Regions from separate parts of the Paenibacillus sp. FSL M7-0420 genome, predicted to be linked through region 1. Evidence: riboswitches for the same ligand, from Rfam matches in the RefSeq annotation. Region 1 holds a riboswitch; each other region holds the start of a gene.
What was found. Region 1 has a riboswitch for cyclic di-AMP ahead of MKX51_RS01115 (hypothetical protein). Riboswitches for the same ligand answer to the same signal wherever they lie in the genome.
Positions count from the first base shown of each region.

Region 2: linked by a shared signal. The riboswitch ahead of MKX51_RS21110 (hypothetical protein) and the one ahead of MKX51_RS01115 (hypothetical protein) in region 1 are both predicted to bind cyclic di-AMP.
Region 3: linked by a shared signal. The riboswitch ahead of MKX51_RS31955 (C40 family peptidase) and the one ahead of MKX51_RS01115 (hypothetical protein) in region 1 are both predicted to bind cyclic di-AMP.
Region 4: linked by a shared signal. The riboswitch ahead of MKX51_RS31490 (3D domain-containing protein) and the one ahead of MKX51_RS01115 (hypothetical protein) in region 1 are both predicted to bind cyclic di-AMP.

Region 1 is NZ_JBBOCJ010000001.1:249,554-255,640, forward strand. It holds gene MKX51_RS01095 (ABC transporter permease) at 1-503, shown strand, start outside; gene MKX51_RS01100 (helix-turn-helix domain-containing protein) at 552-1,436, opposite strand; gene MKX51_RS01105 (family 43 glycosylhydrolase) at 1,585-3,243, shown strand; gene MKX51_RS01110 (hypothetical protein) at 3,358-3,564, shown strand; gene MKX51_RS01115 (hypothetical protein) at 4,072-4,527, opposite strand; cyclic di-AMP (ydaO/yuaA leader) riboswitch at 4,660-4,829, opposite strand; gene MKX51_RS01120 (WD40 repeat domain-containing protein) at 5,070-6,087, opposite strand, start outside.
Region 2 is NZ_JBBOCJ010000001.1:4,913,443-4,919,529, forward strand. It holds gene MKX51_RS21100 (flotillin family protein) at 1-974, opposite strand, end outside; gene MKX51_RS21105 (hypothetical protein) at 993-1,454, opposite strand; gene MKX51_RS21110 (hypothetical protein) at 1,661-2,182, opposite strand; cyclic di-AMP (ydaO/yuaA leader) riboswitch at 2,298-2,480, opposite strand; gene MKX51_RS21115 (TetR/AcrR family transcriptional regulator) at 3,059-3,685, shown strand; gene MKX51_RS21120 (MMPL family transporter) at 3,715-6,087, shown strand, end outside.
Region 3 is NZ_JBBOCJ010000001.1:7,396,055-7,402,141, reverse strand. It holds gene MKX51_RS31965 (M1 family aminopeptidase) at 1-1,481, shown strand, start outside; gene MKX51_RS31960 (hypothetical protein) at 1,491-2,324, shown strand; cyclic di-AMP (ydaO/yuaA leader) riboswitch at 2,537-2,675, shown strand; gene MKX51_RS31955 (C40 family peptidase) at 2,733-3,161, shown strand; cyclic di-AMP (ydaO/yuaA leader) riboswitch at 3,550-3,692, shown strand; gene MKX51_RS31950 (C40 family peptidase) at 3,697-4,188, shown strand; gene MKX51_RS31945 (GNAT family N-acetyltransferase) at 4,444-4,929, shown strand; gene MKX51_RS31940 (c-type cytochrome) at 5,057-5,413, shown strand; gene MKX51_RS31935 (4a-hydroxytetrahydrobiopterin dehydratase) at 5,546-5,821, opposite strand; gene MKX51_RS31930 (hypothetical protein) at 6,033-6,087, opposite strand, start outside.
Region 4 is NZ_JBBOCJ010000001.1:7,305,840-7,311,926, forward strand. It holds gene rsmI (16S rRNA (cytidine(1402)-2'-O)-methyltransferase) at 1-204, shown strand, start outside; gene MKX51_RS31475 (AbrB/MazE/SpoVT family DNA-binding domain-containing protein) at 1,197-1,451, opposite strand; gene MKX51_RS31480 (HD domain-containing protein) at 1,727-3,010, shown strand; gene MKX51_RS31485 (TatD family hydrolase) at 3,065-3,835, shown strand; cyclic di-AMP (ydaO/yuaA leader) riboswitch at 4,035-4,261, shown strand; gene MKX51_RS31490 (3D domain-containing protein) at 4,548-5,708, shown strand; gene rnmV (ribonuclease M5) at 5,870-6,087, shown strand, end outside.

The DNA.
Region 1 (6,087 bases):
CTGCCATCGCGCTCAACCTGATGCTGCCGCATAATTCCACGATCCTGAGCGATTTCGATCTGAATCTGGGACAGCTTAATGTCAGCATGATCGTCTATGGCTTCATCCTGTATATCCTGGGCTACTTCCTGTACGCCCTGATGTATGCCGCTGTCGGCTCAATTGTCAGCCGGACAGAGGATCTCGGGCAGGCCGTGATGCCGGTCATGATGCTGGGCTTCGTCAGCTTCTATCTGCCGCTGTTCAGTATCTCGAACCCGGATACCCTGCTGGTGAAGGTCGCCAGCTTCGTGCCATTCACCTCTTCGCTCAGCCTGCTGCTGCGGATCGGGGTCGGGGAGGTCGCCTTCTGGGAGATCATGGTCTCGCTGGCGATCCTGCTGGCGACAACCTTCCTCTTCGGCTGGCTCGCCGCCAAGATCTACCGCACCGGCGTCCTGATGTACGGCAAGCGCCCTAGCATCAAGGAGATCAGAAAAGCAATGAAGGCTTATAAAATCTAAGGAATATTTTTTAGGAAAGCCCGTCTGGTTTAATGGACGGGCTTTTTGCTATACACCATTATTTTTACGATAGTCGGAGGGGTTAATGCCCGTCCATCTTTTGAATTGTCTGCTGAAGTGGGAAAGGTTCTTGTAGCCTAAACGGTTTGAAATCTCATTTAAAGATATTTTGGGCTGCTGTAGTAATATTTTGGCTTCCTGCAGCTTTAAGTCAGATAGATAGGTGCGGGGCGACATCTTGTATATTTTTTGAAATACCTCTAATCCATAGTTGGGGCTTATTCCAAGCGAAGCAATGATGGGCTGGATGTGGAGGGTGTAATCTGAATTGCCCTCGATACAATTTTTCTTAAAAGCTCTCTTGATGGCTTCGGCAATTTCTTTGGCATATTTTGCAGTGGTCATGGATTGGTTGGCACGTTTCTCCGTCTGTACCGGCTGGATATCTACAAGCACCTCCAATAGCTCGAACAAGACTATTTGTGCTTTTAGCTTTGCTTTGGTGAACGGCAACTCAGGCTCATGCAGAATATCGATCCATTTTTGAAGGCATTCTTTCAGCTTGGGATGGTACACATTGGAGGGCTCATAGACCCAGTCACAGTTTTGCATTATTCTCATCCGCAAGGAGGGCTCGTCTACATCGAAATGAGCACAAAAGTAGGTCATCGATGTAGCGGAAATGCATTTATTCGTATGCTCGAACCCAGGCGGAATCAGCAGAATATCATCCCTGTTCACAATGAATTGTTCATGTTCCATCCTTGTCTCTTGAGCCCCATCCAGCACAATTAGAATCTCAAAGGCATGGTGGGATTCTGTAGTCATGCTCCAGTCGGCAGGAACAGTCTGTGTATGTGCGCCAAAAAAACGTATATTCCAATCAATGCGCGGCAGTAGCAGCGTCTGTGTGCCTGTGAGATGGCTATTCATATGTTCCAATGGACAGCACCTTCCTTTGATTTGGGTAAATGTAGCTGTAATCATCCCATCGCATAAGTACGTTAGTAGTTATTATAATATACATAGACAACAGGAAAAGGGTAAATAATATGGCTAAACAGCGAAGGGAAGCAGAAAAATGATGAAGATTAACAATCCTATTATCCCTGGTATGGCACCAGATCCCTCTATTATTAGAGTGGATGATGTGTATTATATTGCGACATCCTCGTTCCATTGGAATCCCGGCGTTCAAATTTTCAAATCAACCGATTTAGCCCATTGGACGCTGACAGCCTCCGTATTAAGTAAAGGTGAAGTGAATTTGAGGGGGACCAATACTCCGGCCGGGATCTGGGCGCCGCATCTATCCTACGATCCTAGGGCGAAACGGTACTGGTTAGCCTATTCGCATATGTTAAACATGGCAGGCCGTGAATTTAATTCGGATTCCTATGCCATGTGGGCAGAGGATATCCATGGACCTTGGTCGGCCCCCATCTATCTGACCTCCATTGGTTTCGATCCGGCACTCTTCCATGATGAAGACGGTAAGCACTATGTGTCGATCCTTGAATGGGAGACCCGTGAAGGGTACCAAGCCCCTGGACATATTGTGATTGCTGAATTTGATTTGAATGAGGGTAAAATGGTTGGGAAGTGGCACCGGGTGACGCAAGGCTTCACCAGCCGCGGTTGTGCTGAAGCACCGCAGATCTATAAATATAGAGATAGGTATTATCTTTTATTAGCTGCTGGCGGAACTGGTTATGCTCATGGTGTTGAGCTGGGACGTGCGGAGAATATTTTTGGTCCCTATGAACCGCATCCGTCGGGAGAGCCGATCATCACCTCCTCGCCGCGCCATCTATTTTCACTTGGGAATCCGGATGCCGGGCATTTTGAGATGTATAATCCAAGTTCAATTATGCAAAAAGCAGGTCATGGCTCATTAGTTCAAACCCAAACAGGCGAATGGTATATTGCTCATCTCATGTCACGCCCTGTGAAAGGAACGCTAATGAATCCATTAGGCCGTGAAACCTCTATTCAAAAAATGCATTGGACAGAGGATGGCTGGCTGGAAATGAAGGATGGATCGAATGTAGCGAAAATGGAAGTTGAGGGGATGACAGGTGTTGAATTAGAGACGGGTGGACTCTCTCATGACGTATTTGATGATTTTAATCAGGAGAAATATGATCTTCATTTTCTGACTCCGTACCGGGACCAGCAAGCGGCATGGGTGAATACGGTTGAACGTCCGGGTTGCTTACGCATTCATGGAGAGAATTCTTTTTTCTCGCAGATCCATCCGGCGATTATGGCCACGCGTGCAACTTCCCTTCATTATGAAGTGCAAACCAGGGTGGAATTTCATCCCGATCACTACTCGGAAACGGCAGGTCTGGGGCTATACTATGATTCGAATAATTGGCTGTACGTTCACTTGACCCACTCCGAATCAGAGGGTACCGTTCTATACGTACTTCAGGCCAAGCTGGGAGAGCGCATCGAGCTGGTCCACAATTACATTCCAGTCCCTGAAGAGACAGCGGAGCTCAAGCTTATCTATAATGCAGGCATCGCGAGTATCCTTTACCGCTTCGGGGATAACGGGGATTGGCAAGCTTTTGTAGAAAATATCGATGTTCTCTATTTGTCGGATGAAGGCGTGAACGGGGAGCCGGGGGAGATTGGCGGATTTACAGGCTTGTTCAATTTCATTGGTTCCGTGGATGCTCACCAGCATGACTCCTTCGCTGATTTTGACTATTATGGCGTGAAGAATTACTAGCCAAGGACGCCCTGCGTTCTTCCGCCCGGGTGTGCCCGGAGCCGTGGTGAACTGGTGAAAACGCCGGAGATGGTGTACCTTAGTAGTATTAGTCTTTAGGAGTGGTGAATGGTTGTGAAGAAAAGTAGACAAACCCCCGTGCTGGTCGCGGCTTCTATCCTGCTCATTATTGTCAGCAGCCTGATCCCGTCGGATCAGTCGACTTGGCTGGGTGCGTTACAGACCCTTCTGCTGGGAGCCGGACTGCTCGGCTGCTGTATGGCTTTTTGGCGGTTTGCCAAGGGCGGCAAGGGCGGCAAGGGCGGCAAGGGCAAGAGCTGAGTTCTATGTAGTGAACGGCCGGCGGAGACAGGAGCAGTGCATGGGATGGTTAGCTATGTAAGGTGAGCCAGGCACTGTATGGGTGCTGATGCTGAGAGTCAAGGATTAAGTCGCGGCGGATGCTGCGGCTTTATTTGATAGAATTTATATGTTTGGGGTCCCCGCAAAGTACCTGAGTCATCACCTACGCTAAAGCCCCACTTTGTGGGGGGATTTTGCGGACTCAGCGGCCCTTATTTTGTGAAAAAGACTGATTATCTTCCCGGAGCGGACTGAGAGGACGCTAAAGGGCTGTATGGAGCGCAAAATGAGGCAAAATTGGTTCATTAAGCGCCTCTCAGTCCGCATGGCCTTCGGAATGGTCCCATTTGCTGAAATAGCGGATCTGTAGTCCGCATGGTCCGCTATCCATCTCCTTTTGTCGCATCCGTACCCTATTTCCGCCACATCCAACCAATTCCGCCACACTCATTCCTATATTCCGCGTATCCTGCGTTATTCCCAGTCTCACCCCGCTGAAGGGCGGTGGACCGCAGGCAAGGCTGAATGTGCGGCTGCCATCTGTTCGCGTATTCCTCTAAGCTGGGCCTTTAGCTCGGGAATGCTGCACTCCAGAATCTGGCTGATGTCGGGGAGGGGGAGCTGGATGCCGTACCATAAGGCACTGGCAACGTGATCATCCCAGTTAAGCAGCGCAGAAGCATATCGGCTGCGGTCGTGGGTGAGCATGGCACACTGGCGGATGCACTCTCTGTAGGCAGCCGCAGCAGCGCCGTCACCTGAGAGGCTGCCCTTCAGCCATAGTGGATGGAGTGCTACGAAGGTGGCGATTGCAGCTTGTTCGGCGCGGGCGCCTTGCTCCAGCAGCAGGCAGCTAAGCGCATAGACGGGACCGCTATATTGCTGGGTGTAGGGGTTGAATCCGGCAGCGGCTGTTAGTTTGGGCGATAAGGGGTCAGGCATGTGGTCACGTTCCTTCCTGAATCTATACTGTGCAGTTCATTCCAGCGCGCAAAAAACCGCAGGCAGAGGAGGACCTCTGCCTGCGGTTGGGTAACAGGCTTAAGACGCCTGGCACAAAAGCGTGGCGGATCAGGGCTCTCTCCTTACGCTTACGAGGTTAGCTGTCGGATTCGGACGGTGAGAGTCGCCCTACCTGCCGGAGACCTGCGCGTGGCATTCTCCTTCGGATTCACCCCAAGTCGGCCTGACGGCCGGATGGTTCCCCCGTTTTCCACATGACGGAAATTCAGCGTGCATGCATATGCTCATTTTCATGAATGCATTCATTTGCTTTCAACACGAATCATACTCTCTTCAGAGGGGGTTTGTAAAAATGGAAAAGAGTGCTATTCGCCTTGTTTTCAGCAAATGGCTGACTGGTTATGCAAATGGAAGCGAAAACTCATATATGTAGCAGATTATCTGCCATTTATCTCGCTCAATCGCCGTTTTTTATTTTTGGCAGACGGCGGCGGAGAAGAAGGGTTCCCCCATGTATCAGCTCACCACCAAAGCGGCCCATTCTGATTCTTCCAGGCAATCATCCGCTTCATCTCACGAACGGTTCCTGTTGTAATCTCATAGTCGCTGCGTTCAGTGGCATGAAGGTCCAGGAAATGCAGCATCCCTCCATAAGTCCCCACGGCCAGCATGGTCTCATCCGGATTGACAGCTAATCCGGAAATGGTGCTTCCGGCATAATAACGCCACAGCTCCCGCCCCTCTACATCAACGAGCCTCAAGTAGCCATAGGCATCGCCAATGACAACACCGTCCTTCAGCGCTGCCGCCGCATACACCCGGGCTTCCCCGTTAACGACCGGATATTCCTGATCTGGCAGGAGCTTGCCTGCTTCTAGATCTTCAAGGGACACGGCAAGAGTAACGCCATTGTAGAAGTGGCAGGCATTGTACCATACACTATGCTGGTCCTTCGTAAATATAGTATAGTGCGGGTAACTGGATTCCGGATTGAATAAGTGAACCTGCCCTGAAGCTGTGTCATATAAAAGATGATCACTGCCCTGGCTGCCATAGGCAATCCATCTTCCATCCGGAGAGACAGCACCATGCGGCATGTCGATCTCAATATGCTCCATCTCATCTGCTTTATATTCTTCGAGGTCAGGATGCAGCAGCTTCACCTCCCATGGCTTCTCCTGCGATTGCTGGACCAGGATAATCCCCTGACTTGTAACAAGCAATAACGCTTGACCGCCGTTAAAAGGAATAACTTGCTCCAAGGGTAACTCCTGATCCAGGCGGTCTATGTTCAAAACGGTAAAGTCCGGGTCCAGCGCTTGAATCGTTCCATTCAGCTCCCGCCACGAAAGCTCGGCCACTACTTCTCCCTGTAATGCGCTGTTCATGGATTGCAGAATAGTAATCCCTTGCGTGCCCGCGAGTGCATAGAACTGATTGTCAGGAGATGCCCCAACCAGGCTAAATTCGTCGAATACGGAAATAACATCCTTATGTACAGCCACAACTGCATTCTTCTCCCAAGGTGAGCCGGTGCTG
Region 2 (6,087 bases), 4.7 Mb from region 1:
GCCTGATTCTCCGCCTGGGCAGGCTTGATCACCGTTGCCTCCAGCTCCCGCTGTCTCAGCTCAACCTCGATCTCCCGGACTGTGCGGTTGGCTTCGGCCTCCATCTGTGTGATCTTGACCTGTTCCGTAACCAGTGACTGCTTGATCTTATTCTGCTGCAATTCGTACGCCAGATCCGCCTGCGCCTTCTTCACCTCGGTCTCCAGCTTGAAATCAGCCTGCTTAATATTCAACTCCTTTTCGAACAGGGATTCCTTCGCACGGGCGGCGGTTCCCGCTTCTATGGTCGCCTGATGGGCATTGGCTTTGGCAATGGAGGATTCCTTCTCCGCTTCGGCTTGCTTGATCTGAATGTCGCGTTCGGCCTCAGCCTTGGCAATACTGGCATCGCGGCGGATACGCTCAATCTCGGGCACCCCCATATTGTCGATGTACCCTTTGTCGTCGGTAATCTTCTTGATGGTGAAGCTGACCACCTCCAGCCCCATCTTGTCGAGGTCCTCCGAGCAGGTCTCCCGCATCTTGCTGTTGATCTCGTCAGGGGTCTTCAGGATAGATTCTACGGTGAGCTGGCCGATCAGGCCGCGCAGATGACCCTCCACCGAATGCAGAATAATTGTCTCTCGGTCTTCTTCCGGCCGGTCAATGAACTGCTCGCTGGCTGTGAGAATAGCGGTTGGATCGCTTTTAATCTTAATCTGGGCGACCGCCTCCAGGTTCAGCTTGATGCCCTGGCGGGAAAACATGGCCTGCGCCGGGATCACATCGAAGCTCATCAGCATCATGGAGATGGTTTTATTGTTCTGGAAGCCGGGGATAACGAATGTCCCGCCGCCCTGGACCACTCTTTTGCCGCCGAGACCGTATACGATCATGGCCTGATTGGGCGGAACCTTTTTATACGCGGTCACAATACTGGTTAACGCCAGCAGAATTACAACAACAATAGCTCCGGTTACATATAAAATTAACATTTGCTCCGACACTCCCCGTTAGTTTTGTTCCATTTCCCTCTCGAACAAAGTGACCGCTGCGATCCCCTTATCCGTCTTCACAATAATCACCCGATCGCCCCGCAACAGCGACTGGCCGGATTCGGCACGCACGCCGATGGAGCGCATGGTCCCGTGCAGCACATACTTCATCTCTCCCACGGCCCCATTCGCTGCGGCGATGCTGATATAGCCGAGCTGGCCTGCCGGGTCATAATCAAGTTCACTCATACTGCTGTCATACCGGGTCATCACCCGGGCCAGCACCGTGTAGAGCAGGATGCCCGGCAGCAGGGCGATCAAGGTACAGACCAGTACCACGGCGAACAGCTGCATCCCGCTGAACTGGACAAGCAGATACCCCGTGCCGCCCCAGACGGTGACAAACACCATCAGCGGAAGAATCGGCAGAAAACCAGGCCCCCCGGCATCGCCTCCCCCGACATGCAGGTGGCCTTCCAAGCCGTGCCCATGAATACTGCCACTGAGAATAAGCAGAAGTCCAACCCAAAAGCAGACGATAAATACAGTAGCGATGGTAACCCCCTCCTTTCAATGGATTGGTGATACGGTAACTGACTAGTATGAGGATGAATAAACCGACTAATTATTGTTGTTATACGTCTTTTTTTCACTTCCACTTGTCGCTATTGCCCCTAATTTCCACTTTAGGCTGCCTGGTTGTGTATGGCAGAGGCGCAATTGGATTCAAGGGCACTTGTGCTCTTCATTTGCTCATTTAGCCAACTTTCCTGGAATTCAGGAGCACTAGTGCTCTTCATTTGCTCGTTTAGCCAACATTCCTGGGATTCAGGTGCACTTGTGCTCTTCATTTGCTCGTTTAGCCAACTTTTCTGGAATTCAGAGGTACTTGTGCTCTTCATTTGCTCGTTTAGCCAACATTCCTGGGATTCTGGTGCACTTGTGCTCTTCATTTCCACCTCCAGCCCACTTCCAGCGCAATCAGTGGGATTTATCCCTCTCATTTCCGCATCCAGCCCACTTCCAGCGCAATCAGTGGGATTTATCCCTCTCATTTCCGCATCCAGCCCACTTCCAGCACAATCAGTGGGATTTATCCCTCTCATTTCCTCTTCCAGCCCACTTTCGGCTGCATCTGAGGGATTTATCCCTCTCATTTCCTCTTCCAGCCCACTTTCGGCTGCATCTGAGGGATTTATCCTTCTCATTTCCACCTCCAGCACACTTCCTCCGCAATCAGAGGGATTTATCCCTCACCTGCACAGCAAAAAGACCACAGCAGCAGCAGGGCTCTCCGTGGTCGGTTAATCGATCATGGCGCTCATCCTCTCTCTTCGAGGCTTACGGGGTTAGCTGACGGATTCGGGCAGCGAGATTGCCCTACCTCACCAGAGCCATAGTATCACGCTGGCAAGGATTCACCCCGGGTACTCAGCAGCCCATCCTTAAGCCGCCTGCACCAGTTGGTTCCCCCGTTCCCGTTACGGAATTCAGCCATTTCAAGAACAGTGTCATTTCATTCGGTTGTTGATTGAATCTTACGCCTGTAGCCATTTAATGTAAAACCTCACGGATGACAAAAGAAGTCAAAAATGCTGTCCCTTCGGGAATGAAGGCGCATTCTTCAGTTCGGCTCTTAACCGCCCGGCGATTTGCTCCTGCTATCGTCTGTTTACACCAACGTTACTCTTCCTCTCACTTACTTCTCTTCCTACGCCCACTCCCCTGCTCATCTGCTCATCTACTCACTCTTTCTTCTACTTACTCTCTCTTCTACTTACTCTCTCTTCTACTTACTCTCTCTTCTACTCCTATACTCACTAACTTCTCACTTACTCACCTACTCACTTACTCACCTACTCACCTACTCTTCTACTCCCACTCACATCCTCATCACTTTCCTCTATCCTACTTCTCATAAACCTTACCCCCCCACCTTTCTTCCCCATCCCACTACTCAAAATTTGAAATATTCACATTTCCGTCACTTGATGCTCATTGTGCAATCTTTCCCTTTGAGCAATAATAGAACCTATAGATTCTATAGCGCCTTTAACTTTTGAAGAAAGGAGGACCATTGAAATTTGAATTCCAAACTGAATTTGCGGGACAAAAAAAAGGAAGCCACCTTCTACGCCCTAGCCGTAGCGGCCTTCGAGCTTGCGCTTGAGCATGGCATGGATGGCTTCATTGTTGACGATGTTGTTCAGAAGGCCGGGTATTCCCGGCGGACTTTTGCCAATTACTTCTCCTGCAAGGAAGAAGCAGTGGCCGCCTATTTCATTGGCAATATTGCTGCCAAAGAGAAAGAAGAAGCGAATAACACGCTGGCCGGTCAACCGCCGGATGCTACACCGCTTGATGTCCTGTACAACCTGCTGAAGCTGCAATTCACCTCGGAGTTCCTGCATAAGCTGCGGCAGTTCGTCTCCCTGGCGAATCAATATCCGTCTCTGGAGCCTTACATTCTCAATGTCTTCCGGCATTTGCAGATCACAGCCCAGGAGACACTGGAGCAGTTCACCCGTGGACGGTATGCCGATGGATATACCCACCTGCTGGTAGGTGCCGTCTATGGGGCATTCGTGCCTATCTTGGACGGACGGCTGAATGTCATGCTGCCGGGCGAACAGCTGAGTGAAGGCTCCGATGCCATGCCGTTTGAACAATACCTGAATTCTATGTTTGCTTATTTACGTAACGGCTTCTAAATTCACAGATAAAGAGGAGAAACCACTACATGTCTACCTTTCTATACCGCTTAGGGAAATCGGCTTATGCCAAGCCTTGGGCCTTCATTGCAGTCTGGATCATTGTACTCGGAGTTGTAGGCACCCTGATTGGAGTCAATGGCATTCAATCCAGCTCTGAGATGAAAATTGAAGGCACAGAGTCGCAAAAAGTGCTGGATAAGCTGACAAAAGAGCTGCCCGCTGCAGCCGGAGGCCAGGCTAGTATCGCCTTCACTGCACCGGACGGCGAACGTCTGGATACGCCTGAGCGGTCCGCACTATTGCTGAAGGCCATTAATGATGTATACAACATGGAATATGTCATAAACCCTGTAGAGCTCGCAGCACAAGCAGCGGCCGCCGCTAGTCAAGCCGCTGCTGATCCTTCCGCCGCTACGGGCCAAGCCGCTGCCGATCCTTCCGCCGCCGCTGGTCAAGCTGCCGCCGATCCTTCCGCTGCTGCCGGCCAATCCGCCGCTGATCCTTCCGCCGCCGCTGGTCAAGCCGCTGCCGATCCTTCTGCCGCTGGTCAAACCGCTGCTGATCCTTCCGCCGCCGCTGGTCAAGCTGCTGCTGCGCAGGCGATGCCGTTCGGTCCGCTGATTGCCGAAGGCGCTCCGGTTCCCGGCGTGATGCTGTCGGCTGACGGCAGTATTGCCCTATTCCAGTTCCAGTTCACGGTTCAGCAGACCTCTCTGCCATCGGAGGTGCCGGATAAGATCATCGATACCGTAACCGAGGTGGAACAGTCCGGTTCAGGCATTACCGCGATTCCAAGCGACTCGCTCAAAAGCATGCCAGCCATCGGCTCCACGGAAGCTATCGGCGTAGCCGTTGCTGCCGTCGTCTTGTTCCTGACGCTGGGCTCGGTTGTCGCTGCAGGCTTGCCGCTGTTGACCGCGCTTCTCGGAGTCGGCATCAGCGTCGGAGGTGCCTTTGCCCTCGGCAGCCTGATCCAGATGAACGATATTACACCGGTTCTTGCCGTGATGATCGGTCTCGCGGTAGGGATCGACTACTCGCTGTTCATTGTGAACCGGCAGCGCCGTCTGATCCTGGATGAGAAATTAAGCGCAGCCGAAGCAGCCAGCCGGGCACTGGGCACCGCAGGCAGTGCCGTATTCTTCGCCGGTCTGACCGTTATTATCGCCTTGTGCGGCATGCTCGTCATTGGCATCGGCTTCTTATCGACAATGGCACTTGTGGCTGCGGCCAGTGTTCTGATTAACGTCCTGCTGGCCTTGTCCCTGCTGCCTGCGCTGCTCGGACTGGTCGGTGAACGGATCGTAACCGCCAAAGCCCGGACGAAGAACACCACTGCCGCCGCCAAAGCGCAGCACAGCTTCTCGCACCGCTGGGCAAATGCCACGGTGAAATACCGTTGGGCCATCATTGTGCTGGTGGTGCTGGTGCTTGGCACAGCTGCCATTCCAGTGACCAAGATGGAGCTGGGTATTCCATCCGGCGCCTCGGCGAACCTGGATACTCCGGCCCGCCAGAGCTATGATGTCATCTCCAAAGGGTTCGGCGAAGGCTTCAACGGCCCGCTGCTGCTGGTCGCTGAGACGAAGAATCCGTCTGAGAAGATCTCCATGCCAATTCTGGGCAAGCTGGTTCAGGAGCTGCAAATGCACGATAATGTGACCCTGGTCTCTCCGCTCGGTGTCAGTCCCACCGGCGATCTCGCCATCATAAGCCTGATTCCGAAGACAGGGCCCACAGATACCGCAACCAGAGACCTTGTACAGGAGCTGCGCGATCCGGCGTCCAGCCTGACCACCGGCAACAATATTAATCTTGGCGTGACCGGCTTCACCGCCATCAATATTGATATGTCCTCGAAGCTGTCCGATGCCTTCCCTGTATACATCGGGATCATCGTGATCCTGTCGCTGATCATTCTGCTCCTGGTGTTCCGGTCCATTATCGTGCCAATCAAAGCGACCGTCGGCTTCGTGCTAAGTATTCTTGCCACCTTCGGCGTGACCACCGCCGTCTATCAGTGGGGCTGGCTGCATTCGCTGTTCGGCTTCGATACCGGCGGACCGCTGCTCAGCTTCATGCCAATCCTGGTTACTGGTATTCTGTACGGACTTGCCATGGATTACCAGGTCTTCCTGGTCAGCTCCATGCGTGAAGCTTATGTCCACGGCCGCCATGGCAAGGACAGTGTCGTTCACGGCTACGATCTGGCCAGCCGCGTTGTACTCGCTGCAGGCGTGATCATGGTGTCCGTCTTCGCCGGCTTCATCTTCGCCCCGGATGCGATGATTAAGCAGATCGGCTTCGCACTGGCCTTCGGCATCTTGATCGATGCCTTCATTGTCCGGATGACGCTGGTTCCGGCCGTCATGGCCGTCTTCGGCGACAAAGCCTGGTGG
Region 3 (6,087 bases), 7.1 Mb from region 1:
CACTGCTCAAGGTCCATCTGCCGCAGCCGGTGAACGGCGGTGAGAGCGTTACGGTACGGCTTAAATTCGAGGTCAAGCTGCCGAAAATTTTCGCCCGGATGGGAACCGCTGGCGACTTCGTGATGGCCGGACAGTGGTTTCCGAAGATTAGCGTCTATGAGCCTGCCGGCAGAAGAGGACTCAAGGAAGAAGGCTGGAACCTGCATCAATATCACGGCAACTCCGAGTTCTACAGTGATTTTGGAATTTACAATGTATCGATTTCTGTCCCGCCCGAGTATAAGGTCGCCGCAACCGGGTTTCCGGTGAGAGACGCCAAGGTTGTGAAGGGGCGCAAGATCTATCAGTTCTATGCAGATGACGTCCACGACTTCGCCTGGGCGGCATCGCCTGATTTCGTGGTTGCCGAGAAGGCCTTCTCCGCGCCGCAGGTGCCCGGAGTGAAGATTAAGCTCTATCTGGACCCGCTGCATAAGCATCTCCAGGAGCGTTACTTCCAGGCGGCTGAGGCTGCACTGATGGCATTCAGCAAGTGGTATGGCCCTTATCCCTACTCCACCTTATCGATTGTTGTCCCGCCGGAGTCCGGCAACGGGGCCGGAGGCATGGAGTATCCGACCCTGATTACCGCCTTCGGCGCCACGGACACTTCACCGGGCACCTCCCTGGAGCGCACGATCATCCACGAGATCGGGCACCAATATTTCTACGGCCTGGTGGCCAGCAATGAATTCGAAGAAGCCTGGCTGGATGAGAGCTTCACCTCTTATGCCGAAGACCGGCTGATGGAACAGGAATACGGTGTGGTCTCCAGCCTCCCGCTGCAGTCCAGCCTGGTCTCCTCTTCACAGCCGCTTAAGCTGGAGACCTGGAAATACACCGGAGATGATGCCTACACGCGCAATGTATACATCCGGGGCAAGCTGGTGCTGAAGGATATCGAACGCATCGCCGGGACCAAGAATATGGACGCCATCCTCGCCGCCTATGCCCGCAAATACCGCTTCCAGCATCCGACCACTGCCGACTTCCAGAAGGTTGTGGAGAAAGTGACCAAGCAATCCTGGCAGACGTATTTTGAGCGGTATGTCTATAGCGGGGGGGCACCCGACTTCGCAGTTGACGATATCAGGCTTACGGTTAAACAGGACAACAGCGACAGCGGGGGGAGCCGCTATAGCGCTGTGGTCGATGTAAGCAATAAGGGCAGCCTGTACCCCGATGTTCCCGTGAAATTCACCTTCGCAGACGGGTACACGGTGCAGCAATACTGGAATGGCGAGGGTAAGGCTACCTCCTTTGAATTAACGTATAAAACGCCGCTGGTCTCCGCAGAGATTGATCCGGGGCATTCCATTCTGCTGGAGAGCAGGCATCTTAATAATTTCAGAATGGCGGAGCTTGAGCCGCGTACACTCTCCCGCTGGACGCTTAGTGCATCAACTCTGCTTGAAACCCTGCTCGGAACTCTTGTCTGGTGAGGTGAAGGAATGGTGAAAAGCTCAATTGCCCGCGGTTGGATCAGCATGAAAGAGCAGTTCTATATATTGATCCTGCTATTTATCTACCGGCTGTTCTGGGGATATTTCCTGTACAAATTCATTAAAAGCGCGGTTGTCCCCGTCCTGCTCCGCTACCCGGATGCGAACGCCGGCGGCAGCGGAATAGGCAGGCTGCTGTATTATATCGAGGGGCAGACCGCGCTGCGCACCGACCCCGCCGTCCAGCACTGGCTGTGGATGCTGCTTGCGCTGACAGTGCTAAGGCTGCTGGTGACTCCCTTTATCCGTGCAGGGCTGCTGCACGAGCTTCACCAGGAGCGCGCCGGAGCGCGGGGACTGTTCTTTTTTCCCGGAATGAGAAAATATGGGCTGCCGGTGCTGGTGTTCAGCCTCGTTGAATGGGCGCTAACCCTCCTGCCGCTCTATTGGCTGCTTCCGCGTATGTACCGTCATCTGCTCAGCGGCGTTCTCGATGTACAGCTCCTGCTCAAGCTGGTGCCTTATGTACTGGGCTGGCTGCTCTATCTCTTCCTTGTCCGCAAGCTTCTGCTCTATATGCAGTTCGGCTACACCGCAGGTACCGGTATGTTCTCCTCGCTGCTGATCTGCCTGAAGGTGCTGCTGCCTTCCATTGGTATATCCATCGTTCTGGGGGCGGGAAGCCTGGCCGTCATTCTGCTCTGCAGCGCCTCTGCTCTGTTCTATCCCGGGTTGCCGGCCCTTATGCTCCGCCAGGCAGCTCCGCTGCCCTCCACGCTGTTCAATATGTGGGGGATCGCTGCCCAGTACCACCTCTGGTCCAGTAAATCATTTCCACAATAATAAGCTGCTGAAGCGGCATACTAAAGAGAGTCACAGCCCCTCTATCCGGGAGCAGGACTCTTTTTTGCTTGAACGGAGGACAAAAGCATTTGCAAAAGGCTAAATCCTCTGATACAATGATGGCTGTATCAGTAGTAACAAAGTTGTAATCTTTCAAGCAAAATCTTCCGTAACTATTGCAATTTAAGCTATGCCGATAAGTCACTGTTCTGGTGCACAAAACGCCGAATTCCCTGCACCGGGAAGTGGGGGAACCATATTTTGGGTGAATTGATCTCGCTTTAGAGGGGTCATAGGGGAACCTTCTACCGAATCCTTAAGCTAACCTCGCAGGCCCTGGAAGGAGTACATCTTTTGATTAGTCAGAATTTCAAGAAAAAATGCACCGCGGCAGCGCTGGGTCTTGTGATGGTATTCACACTCGGAGCGGGCAGTGCCTTCGCAGATTCCAAAATGGATACTGTGATTTCAAAAACCATTGGAACGTCGTATAAAACCGGAGGCACAACCACCAGCGGCTTCGACTGTTCCGGATTTACCAAGTATGTGTTCAAGAATGTCGGGCTTACCTTGCCCCGCACCTCCAAAGCACAGTACAAAGTTGGAACAAGTGTATCCAAGAGCAACCTGCGTTCAGGTGATCTCGTGTTCTTCAATACTCTGGGTAACGGAGTGTCCCATGTCGGTATTTATGTTGGAAACGGGAAGTTCGCACAGTCCTCAAGTTCACGTGGTGTAACCATCAGTTCGATGAGCCAGTCCTACTGGGCCAACCGCTACGTTGGCGCCAAACGAGTAATGAGCACAACAGCCTACCAAGCTGTCGCTTACGATTGAACCCTTGAAGCATACCCCGAATATTTCAGCCTCTAACAACTAAATGTAACTTATACGAGCCCGGGATGATTATTGCCGTAATCATTTCCGGGTTTTTCCTTTTCCTTATTCTACCTTTTACACCGAATTCGCAGCCTTGAAACAGCATTTTCTTGCAAAAATAAAGAAATTATCATATAAATTAACCCCTGCGCATAGATATGAGTCTTTCGAAAGGGCTATAACTCTAAAAAACAGCAAAAAAGATGCATTAATATGTTATAAGTGATTGCCAAGCGCCTTAGTCTTTGTTACAATTATCGCAGTGATCTTTTAGTAACATTTTTGTAATTATTGAATCGCTTTTAACAAAGGTTTTGTCATGTATTGAATGAACCGCTAATCCTAATCAACAGTCGTGCCGAGTTCCCTAATGAATTAGGGAAACGGGGGAACCACTTTGGGTGAATTGACCTCCTATTCTAAGAGGGGTCATAGGGGACCTTCAACCGAACCCTTAAGCTAACCTCGTAGGCATTGGAAGGGGTATTTACTTTTGAAGAAGAAGCTAGCAGCCGCAGTACTAAGCTTGTCCATTATCTTCACCATCGGAGCAGGAAGCGCTTTCGCGGATTCCAAAATGGATAAAGTGATCGACAAAGCCATCGGAACCAAATACGTGTCCGGCGGTACATCAACTAACGGGTTTGATTGCTCCGGATTTACAATGTATGTTTTTGATAAGATCGGCATTAACCTGCCCCATCAATCCGGCTCCCAATATCAGATGGGCTCTGCTGTATCCCGTGACGAGATGAGACCGGGCGATCTTGTATTCTTCAATACAAGCGGTAAGGGCGTATCCCATGTCGGTATTTATGTTGGTGACGGCGAATTCGCCCATGCCTCTTCCTCACGTGGTGTAACCATCAGTTCGCTGAGTGACAGCTATTACGTCAACCGCTACGTTGGCGCCAAGCGAATCATGAGTACAGATGCCTACAAGACTGTAGCTTCGGATTCCCAAGACAACGATGATGTACAATAATCCTTTGTAACCTAACGCTCTTTTCCGAGATTTTTGCCGAAATCTTGGAGAAGGGCTTTTTTTGTCTATAAAATTACTTACCCGTCTCTATATTTGTAAAACACCGATTCTGCACTTTCGGAAAATATATTTTGGCGTTTGTCAAGTTTCTGTATTTCCGCAAGGAATTTGCGTCGAAACTCGCTGTTTTTGTATATAATTAATATAAAGAATGATAAGTATAAATTGATTTCCCCTGGAAGGAGGCCTCCCCTAATGATTAGCTCCCCGCTAACCTTTTACGTGGTGCCTATGGAGCCGCAGCATGCCGCTGAGATCTGTGAGTGGAGCTACAAGCCTCCGTATAATATTTACGGCTGGATGTCCTGGGAGCAGATGCAGGCGCTGGGCGTGGAGTTCGGAGACCCGCAGCTGCGCAGCGAGCAATATGTGTCGGTAGTGAACGGACAAGGCGTTCTGTGCGGCTTCGCCCAGCTCTTTCCGATGGAGGGGATAGTCCGGCTTGGAGTCGGAATGCGGCCCGATCTGTGCGGTCATGGAATGGGGCATCTGTTCATGAAGGCTATTGTGCAGGCAGCACAGACCCGTTACCCGGAACGCGAGATCGATCTGGAGGTGCTGACCTGGAACCAGCGCGCCATCCGCGCCTATCAGAAATGCGGGTTCACCATAACAGATACCTATGAGCGCCGTACCCCGACGGGCAATAAGCCTTTTTATTGCATGGTCTATGAGGAATAGCACCGGAGAATGAGGTGTTTTCAAAAAAATGGATCATTTGTGTTCATTTTTTTGACACACATACTATGATAACGCTTCACCATCCGCTATAATGGAGTCAGCAGCTTACATGGAGGGACGGATGCAGATGCAGAAATGGATCATGAGCGGTTTGTTTTTTGCCGCCTGTGCCTTTGCAGTAATCTTAATGTTTACCTTACCCGGGAAATCCGAGGTGGCGGAACAGAACAAACCGACCATGCCGGAGGTTGTGCTGGACGCTGCGGGCGCAGAAGCCACAGTGAAGGCCAATTGTATCTCCTGCCACGGTGACCAGCTTCAGGGCGGGGCGGGGCCCAGCCTGCAGCAGGAAGGCGCTTCGCATGACGCAGCTCAGATCTACAGCATAGTCACCAAGGGCCGCGGACAGATGCCCCCCTTCAAAGACAGGCTGGCCCCTGAAGAGATTGCGAATGTAGCCCTATGGCTGGCCGAGAAGAAATAATCCGCAACCTGTACTCACACCATGCTCCTTATTCTAAATGTATAATGCCCGTGACGAGGATAACGAATGATCCTTGCACGGGCATTTTCTATTGATCAGATATTCCTGTTGTCTCCATAGGGGCCTTGTCCTCTAGCGGGTCTTCTCGAATGCCTCATTAAATTCATGCGCCTGGCGGAGATCAAGCTTCTCCACATCTGCAGCCAGCCGCAGAACAACCGTCTTGTAATCAATGGTGATATGCGGGTGATGGTCAAAGGCCTCCGAAATTGCCGCTACCTCATCCACAAAGGCAATTCCCTTCATATATTCACTGAACATATATTTGCGCACCAGCCTATCCCTCTCCAGCTTCCAGCCCTCAAGCTTGCCGATCTGCTCCTGCAGTTGTTCCTCAGTTAATTGCAATTCGTTTCCTCCCTTGCTAAGTTAACGGTTCCTTCAGCCTGCTCTTCTTCTTCAAATAAAACATCCCTCAGCTTCTGAAAGTCCAAGGGATGTGCCAGGCCAAAGATTTTTGATTAAATGTATTCTGACATCCCGGAAATTAGTACTCCACTTCCAATTTTAACATGGCCGGATGCCCGGGACAAACCCGCTGCCGCATTTTCCCCCTGCTTTATACAAGAACGACCGAAGCCAGATCCTCATCACCCAGCAGAATATTAATGCGG
Region 4 (6,087 bases), 7.1 Mb from region 1:
GAGTACGTAATTGTCCTTGAGGGAGAGAGTAAAGAGGAGGCCGAGCTGGCCGAGTCTTCCTGGTGGCGTCAGCTTAGTACCGGGGAGCATGTAGCCCATTATGAGGCTTCAGGCTTAACACGTAAGGATGCGATGAAAAAGGCAGCGTCCGACCGTGGCCTGTCCAAGCGCGATATTTATAATGAACTCCTGGAGCGGGGTTAGAACACTGCGGTGTTGTAGTTATTACAATTCCAGTAAAACCTAAAGATGGGTTTAACCATCTGATTACCCAATGAAATAAATGTATTTCGTACACTTATATGGATTGTCTTGTTCCATTTATTGATTATAGTTGTAGTTTATACATTTATATGTATAGGAAAATAAATCTTTTGGAAGAATTATGTGGATATAAGTGTTCAAAGTACACTTATAATGATCAAATGGATGTTTTAGCAATAAATAGCTGTACAGAATACAGTTATCCAAATTTCTCAAGACCATTTTTCTTATATAATGATTCTCACCTTAGGGGCGTTTGGCTTAGTGTAACGGACTGAGGTGCTCTTATCCGGGAAGAAAGTCGTCACTTGAGTGATTAACGGACCGCAAGGACCTTATCGCCTGCAATTCAGCTCCAAAACGTCTCGCAGAAAGATGATAAGGTCGCCTGAGTCCGTTACGCTGCAAAAGGTGACGTTCTCGTGGGAATAAGGTCTTTTCGGTCCGTTAGATTTTTTGGGATGATAGGGTTTCATTATCTGACACTGTACTAGTCGCTCCACATAGCAAGTTCTGGCAAAAAGAAAGTCAGCAGCCAGTAACCATCCAGCATCCAAGTCGCTAGTCATTCTATAGTAAAGCGTATCCCGCAGGGAGAGCGTTCTACGCTCATCTATGACACGGGAGCACCCGGCGCAGCCGTCATAGGCACCTGCCTATGGCGAAACCCTTCGCATGGCAAGGCCTGAGGGATGACCGCAGGGAGTCCGAAAAGGGCCGGTCCACCGCCGACCCGCGCTTCCTTCCGCGCCAGCTGCAGAGATCCCCCAAGCTTCCGGGTGTCCAGAGGGCCGGGGCCTTGGGGCCCTCCCTGTAGGGAGGGTTTGGGAGGGTACACACAAAAAAATACCTCCCGCGCGAACGGGAGGCCAAGGAGATATAAAAAGGTTAGAATTAACAATTGGATTAGTTCCTATTATACCCTATTTATTTTAGTTTGTCACAGGGGTAGGGATAGCCGAAATGCATTCATGACAAACAATTTTACCTTTGAAGTAAGTTACATTCTCAGCATTGCCGCAGAAAATGCAAGCAGGCTCGTATTTCTTAAGCATGATCCGCTCACCGTCCACGTAAATTTCGAGCGCATCTTTTTCTCCAATGCCTAGGGTGCGACGCAATTCAATTGGAATAACGACCCGTCCAAGCTCATCTACCTTACGTACAATTCCTGTTGATTTCATCATTACAATCGTTGCTCCTCTCAATGTTCAAAAGCGTCATTATTCGACATTCTTCACTGTTTTATGATATTTATAATACCAACCATTCCCAAAACAGTCAACCTTTTTTCAGGCTAATTTTAAGGAATCTTTTGAGACCACATTTATTCCGCGTTTGATCGGGCAAATCACTCTAAAAAAGCTTATGAAGATGTTTGTCGATTTGGCAGTATATGAATCGCTAATATTCGACAAAGAGCGACAATATATTATATAAAACAAGAAAAGGAGATGATTTCATGAAGCAACCGCTGTCAGAAGAGAAGGTATTTAAGGACCCGGTCCACAACTACATCCATGTACAGGACACTATTATCTGGAGATTGATCAACACGATGGAGTTCCAGCGTCTGCGGCGCATCCGGCAGCTGGGCACCTCCTATTTGACCTTTCACGGGGCGGAACACAGCCGGTTCTCCCATTCTCTGGGGGTATATGAGATTACGCGGAGGATTATTTCCCAGTTTGAACGGAGCGGCTATAAGGACTGGATGCCGGAGGAGCGACTGCTTACCCTGTGTGCGGCACTGCTGCATGATTTGGGGCATGGCCCATTTTCCCATTCTATAGAAGAAGCTTTCGAAATGGATCATGAGGACTGGACCTGCCGTATCATTCTGGAGGATACAGAGATTACGGCTATTCTGCGTGATGTGGCTGAAGATTTCCCCGGTAAAGTAGCCTCGGTTATCTCCAAAACCTATGAGCATGAAATTGTTGTCAATTTGGTGTCGGGACCGCTGGATGCGGACCGGATGGATTATCTGCTCCGGGATGCATATTATACAGGGGTGAATTATGGAACCATCGACATCGACCGGATTCTGCGGATGCTGCGCCCTTATGACGGCCGGGTGGTTGTGAAGGAATCGGGGATGCATGCGATTGAGGATTACCTGATGTCACGGTACCAGATGTACTGGCAGGTCTATTTCCACCCGGTAACCCGCAGCTCTGAGATTATTCTCAGGCAGATTCTCCGCCGGGCCAAGGAGCTGGTGCAGCAGCAGCATACCTTCCGCTTCATGATCGAGCCCTTAAGTGATCTGTTCAGCGGAGAGGTAACGGTAGGGCAGTACCTGCTGCTGGATGAAGCCTTGATGCAGACTGCCTTCATGCAGTGGACGCTGGAGGAGGATGACATCCTGAGCGACTTGTGCAGCCGGTTTATCCATCGTAAACTGTATAAATATGTGGAGATGGAGCATTTGGATTCTGACACGATTGACGAAATCCGCCGCAGCTTCGCCGGTGCGGGACTCCGGCCCGATTATGATCTGGAAATTGATTATCCCACCGATCTTCCCTATGATGTGTTCCGTCCGGGAGACGGCTTTGACAGCAAGCAGATCCTGCTTCTGGACAAGCATGACCGGCTGAGGGAAATCTCGGAGGTCTCGGATATTGTTCGCTCTATCAGTGGTATTCACCGCGGCAGATACCATCTGTATTTTCCGCAGGACAGACTGCAGAAAGCCCTTCCACAGCTGTCGCCGTCCATCGCAGAGATTTTTGCCAAATAATCAGATCATGCTTGAAATTATAGATACAACAACAGGCCGAAAGGATGTAATGTAATGCAGTTATTCGACACCCATACCCATCTGGATGCTCCACAATTCGACGAAGACCGCGAAGAGGTCATTGCCAGGGCGCTGGAAGCCGGCGTCAGCAAGATGATCAACATCGGCTTTAACCGGGATACGATACCGACCACCATGCAGCTTGCCGAGAAATATGATTATATTTATGCAGCCGTTGGCTGGCATCCCCAGGATGCCATCACGATGAAGGACGGAGACCTGGAATGGATCGCCTCCTTATGCGCTCATCCCAAGGTGGTTGCCATCGGCGAGATTGGGCTGGATTACTACTGGGATACCTCTCCTAAGGATGTGCAGCATGAAGTATTCCGCAAGCAGATCGGGCTGGCCCGTGAGCTGAAGATGCCAATCAGCATTCATAACCGTGATGCTCATGAAGATGTGATCCGTATACTCCGCGAGGAGAAGGCGGGCGAGGTTGGCGGCGTAATGCACTCCTTCTCCGGGAGCTGGGAAAGTGCCAAGATGTGTCTTGATTTGGGCTTCCATCTTTCTTTTGGAGGACCGATTACGTTCAAGAATGCCCGGGTGCCCAAAGAGGTGCTTGCCCAGACTCCGCTGGACCGGCTGCTGATCGAAACCGACTCCCCATATCTGACTCCGCACCCCTTCCGGGGCAAGCGAAATGAGACCGCTCATGTGAGGCTGGTAGCGGAGGCGGCCGCGGCAATAAAAGGGATTGAATTACAGGAATTGGCGGAAATTACGTATGCGAACGCACTGGAACGATTTGGGATACTCTGAAAACAGGAGTAAAAGCGGTGAAAAATGAAGTATAGCGGATATATTAAACTTTTATGACGGAAAAACGGCCGATTATTACAATATTTTAATCATTTTTTTACGTAAACGTGGTTGAATCGTCCTTTACAACATGTATCAAAACAGGATATCATCTTTTCAGTGCAGTGAGCTGTTGTAACTGTGACAGTCACTAATTTCATGGATCGTCTCGCTGAGTCTCCGTATGGAGAACGGGGGAACCAATAATGCGCTGCCGCATGAACGTACAGAGTACAACGCAGAATTGCCGCAGGCATTATTTGATTTCTTTACGTGGTCTTTGGGGTGAATTTGAGGGCAACCGCCGTGAGCGGGTGACCTGAGATAGGGCGTCTCTCTTATGTCCGAACCCGACAGCTAACCCCGTAAGCGCAAGTAAGAGAGGAAACCTCGTGCATAAGCATTCCGACGTATTCGACACCGGGAAGCCACGAAAGAGTCCTCTATGAGCTCTTTTTAGGCTTCTTTTGTTTTGAATAATGAGAATGCTCCCGGCATACTGTTATATAACAGATCTCCGGAGTAACTATGCCGAGCAGGCGATCCATGAGCAGGAAACGCTGAAGCAAGTGCGGGCGTATCCTGTTGCAAACTCAAACCTAGTTTCGTCAGAAGTGATACAGTCACCTTGAACTAACTTGGACGACGGGGCTATGTAAGGAGGATGGAAAGAGTGGGCGTATTCCAACCAGAGGTATCCCATGATTCGCAATCATCCAGCAGGTCTTTCGCATTACGGTTGAAGCAAGTGAATCCCCGCGTAGTTTTACTTGCCGGTGTGGCATCGATTGTTATCGCACTGTTAATACTGCTGTACGTACACGGTCAGAGCAAGAAAGAAATTACCCTAGTAATAGACGGACAGGTACAGACACTGGAGACGCGGGAAACGCTGTTCAGTGATGTGCTGGCTAAGGAACAGATTTCGCTGCAGGCGCATGATGAATTATCTATTGGCCTTAGTGATGAAATAAAAGACGGCGACCGTATCGTGATTAACACTGCGCAGAAGTTCGCTCTTACCGTAGACGGAAAGACCGAGACGTTATTTACGACCGAGGATACCATTGGTCAGGCCATCGACAAGCTGGGCTACAGCCTGGAAGGCTTAGACAAGATTTACCCTTCGCTAGAAACCGCAGTATCTGCAGACATGGAAATCAAAATTGTCCGGATTAACAAGCATGTGGTTCAACGGACAACTAATTTGCCTTTCCGGGTCATTAAGACAGCAGACCCCTCATTGACCAAGGGAACCGTAAGAGTGGCACAGGCAGGTAAGCCTGGCGTAATGGTCCAGCACATCGAGAAGATCTATCAAGATGGCGAGCTGGCATCCATGCGCATGATCGGCAAGGAAGTACAGACGGTTACCAAGGACAAAGTCATTGCCATTGGAACCAAGCCGCTTCCTAAGCCCGTCGTAGTTACTGCCAAAGTTTCCAAACCTGTAACAACCTCCAAGTCATCTAAAGCGAGCGCAAAGGCCAGCAATGTTACCAGTAAGGCTGGTGTGGATTTCGAGTACAAAAGAATGATCAAAAACGTATCCATGACCGCGTATTCGTCGCAGGAACCGGGTATTGGAACACGTACTGCCTCCGGCACACGCGTAACGGAAGGCCGCACTATTGCTGTAGATCCTAGGGTTATACCAATTGGCTGGTGGGTGTATATTGAAGGATTAGGGTTTCGCCGAGCAGAGGATACCGGCGGTGCCATCAAAGGCAACAAGGTGGATGTCTATTACGATTCACTGAGTCATGCCCGTAATTTCGGCCGCAAGTCGCGCACACTCTATGTGATCGGACCTGTGAAGCCGGAGCTGAACTAAACGTAAAGTCTTTTGCAAATTAGCGGTTAATAAGATATAGTGAGGGAAGCACTTACGAAATTTCAGAGAGCTGCCGCTCATCACTTATACATTCTTTAGCCAAAAAGAAGGGGAGCGAATCCTCTTCTTTTTGCGTTCTGGAGTAAGGAGTAAAAATATTTATGATTAAAGAGCTAATTGTGGTTGAAGGGAAAAGTGATACCGTTGCCGTTAAGCGGGCGGTTGAAGCCGATACGATTGAAACCGGGGGTTCGGCAGTGGATAGCAGGGTCATTGCCAAGATCAAGCTGGCCATGGAGCGCCGGGGTGTAATCATTCTTACCGACCCGGATCATGCTGGAGAGCGAATCCGCAAAATCGTCGCAGCCAAGGTGCCGGG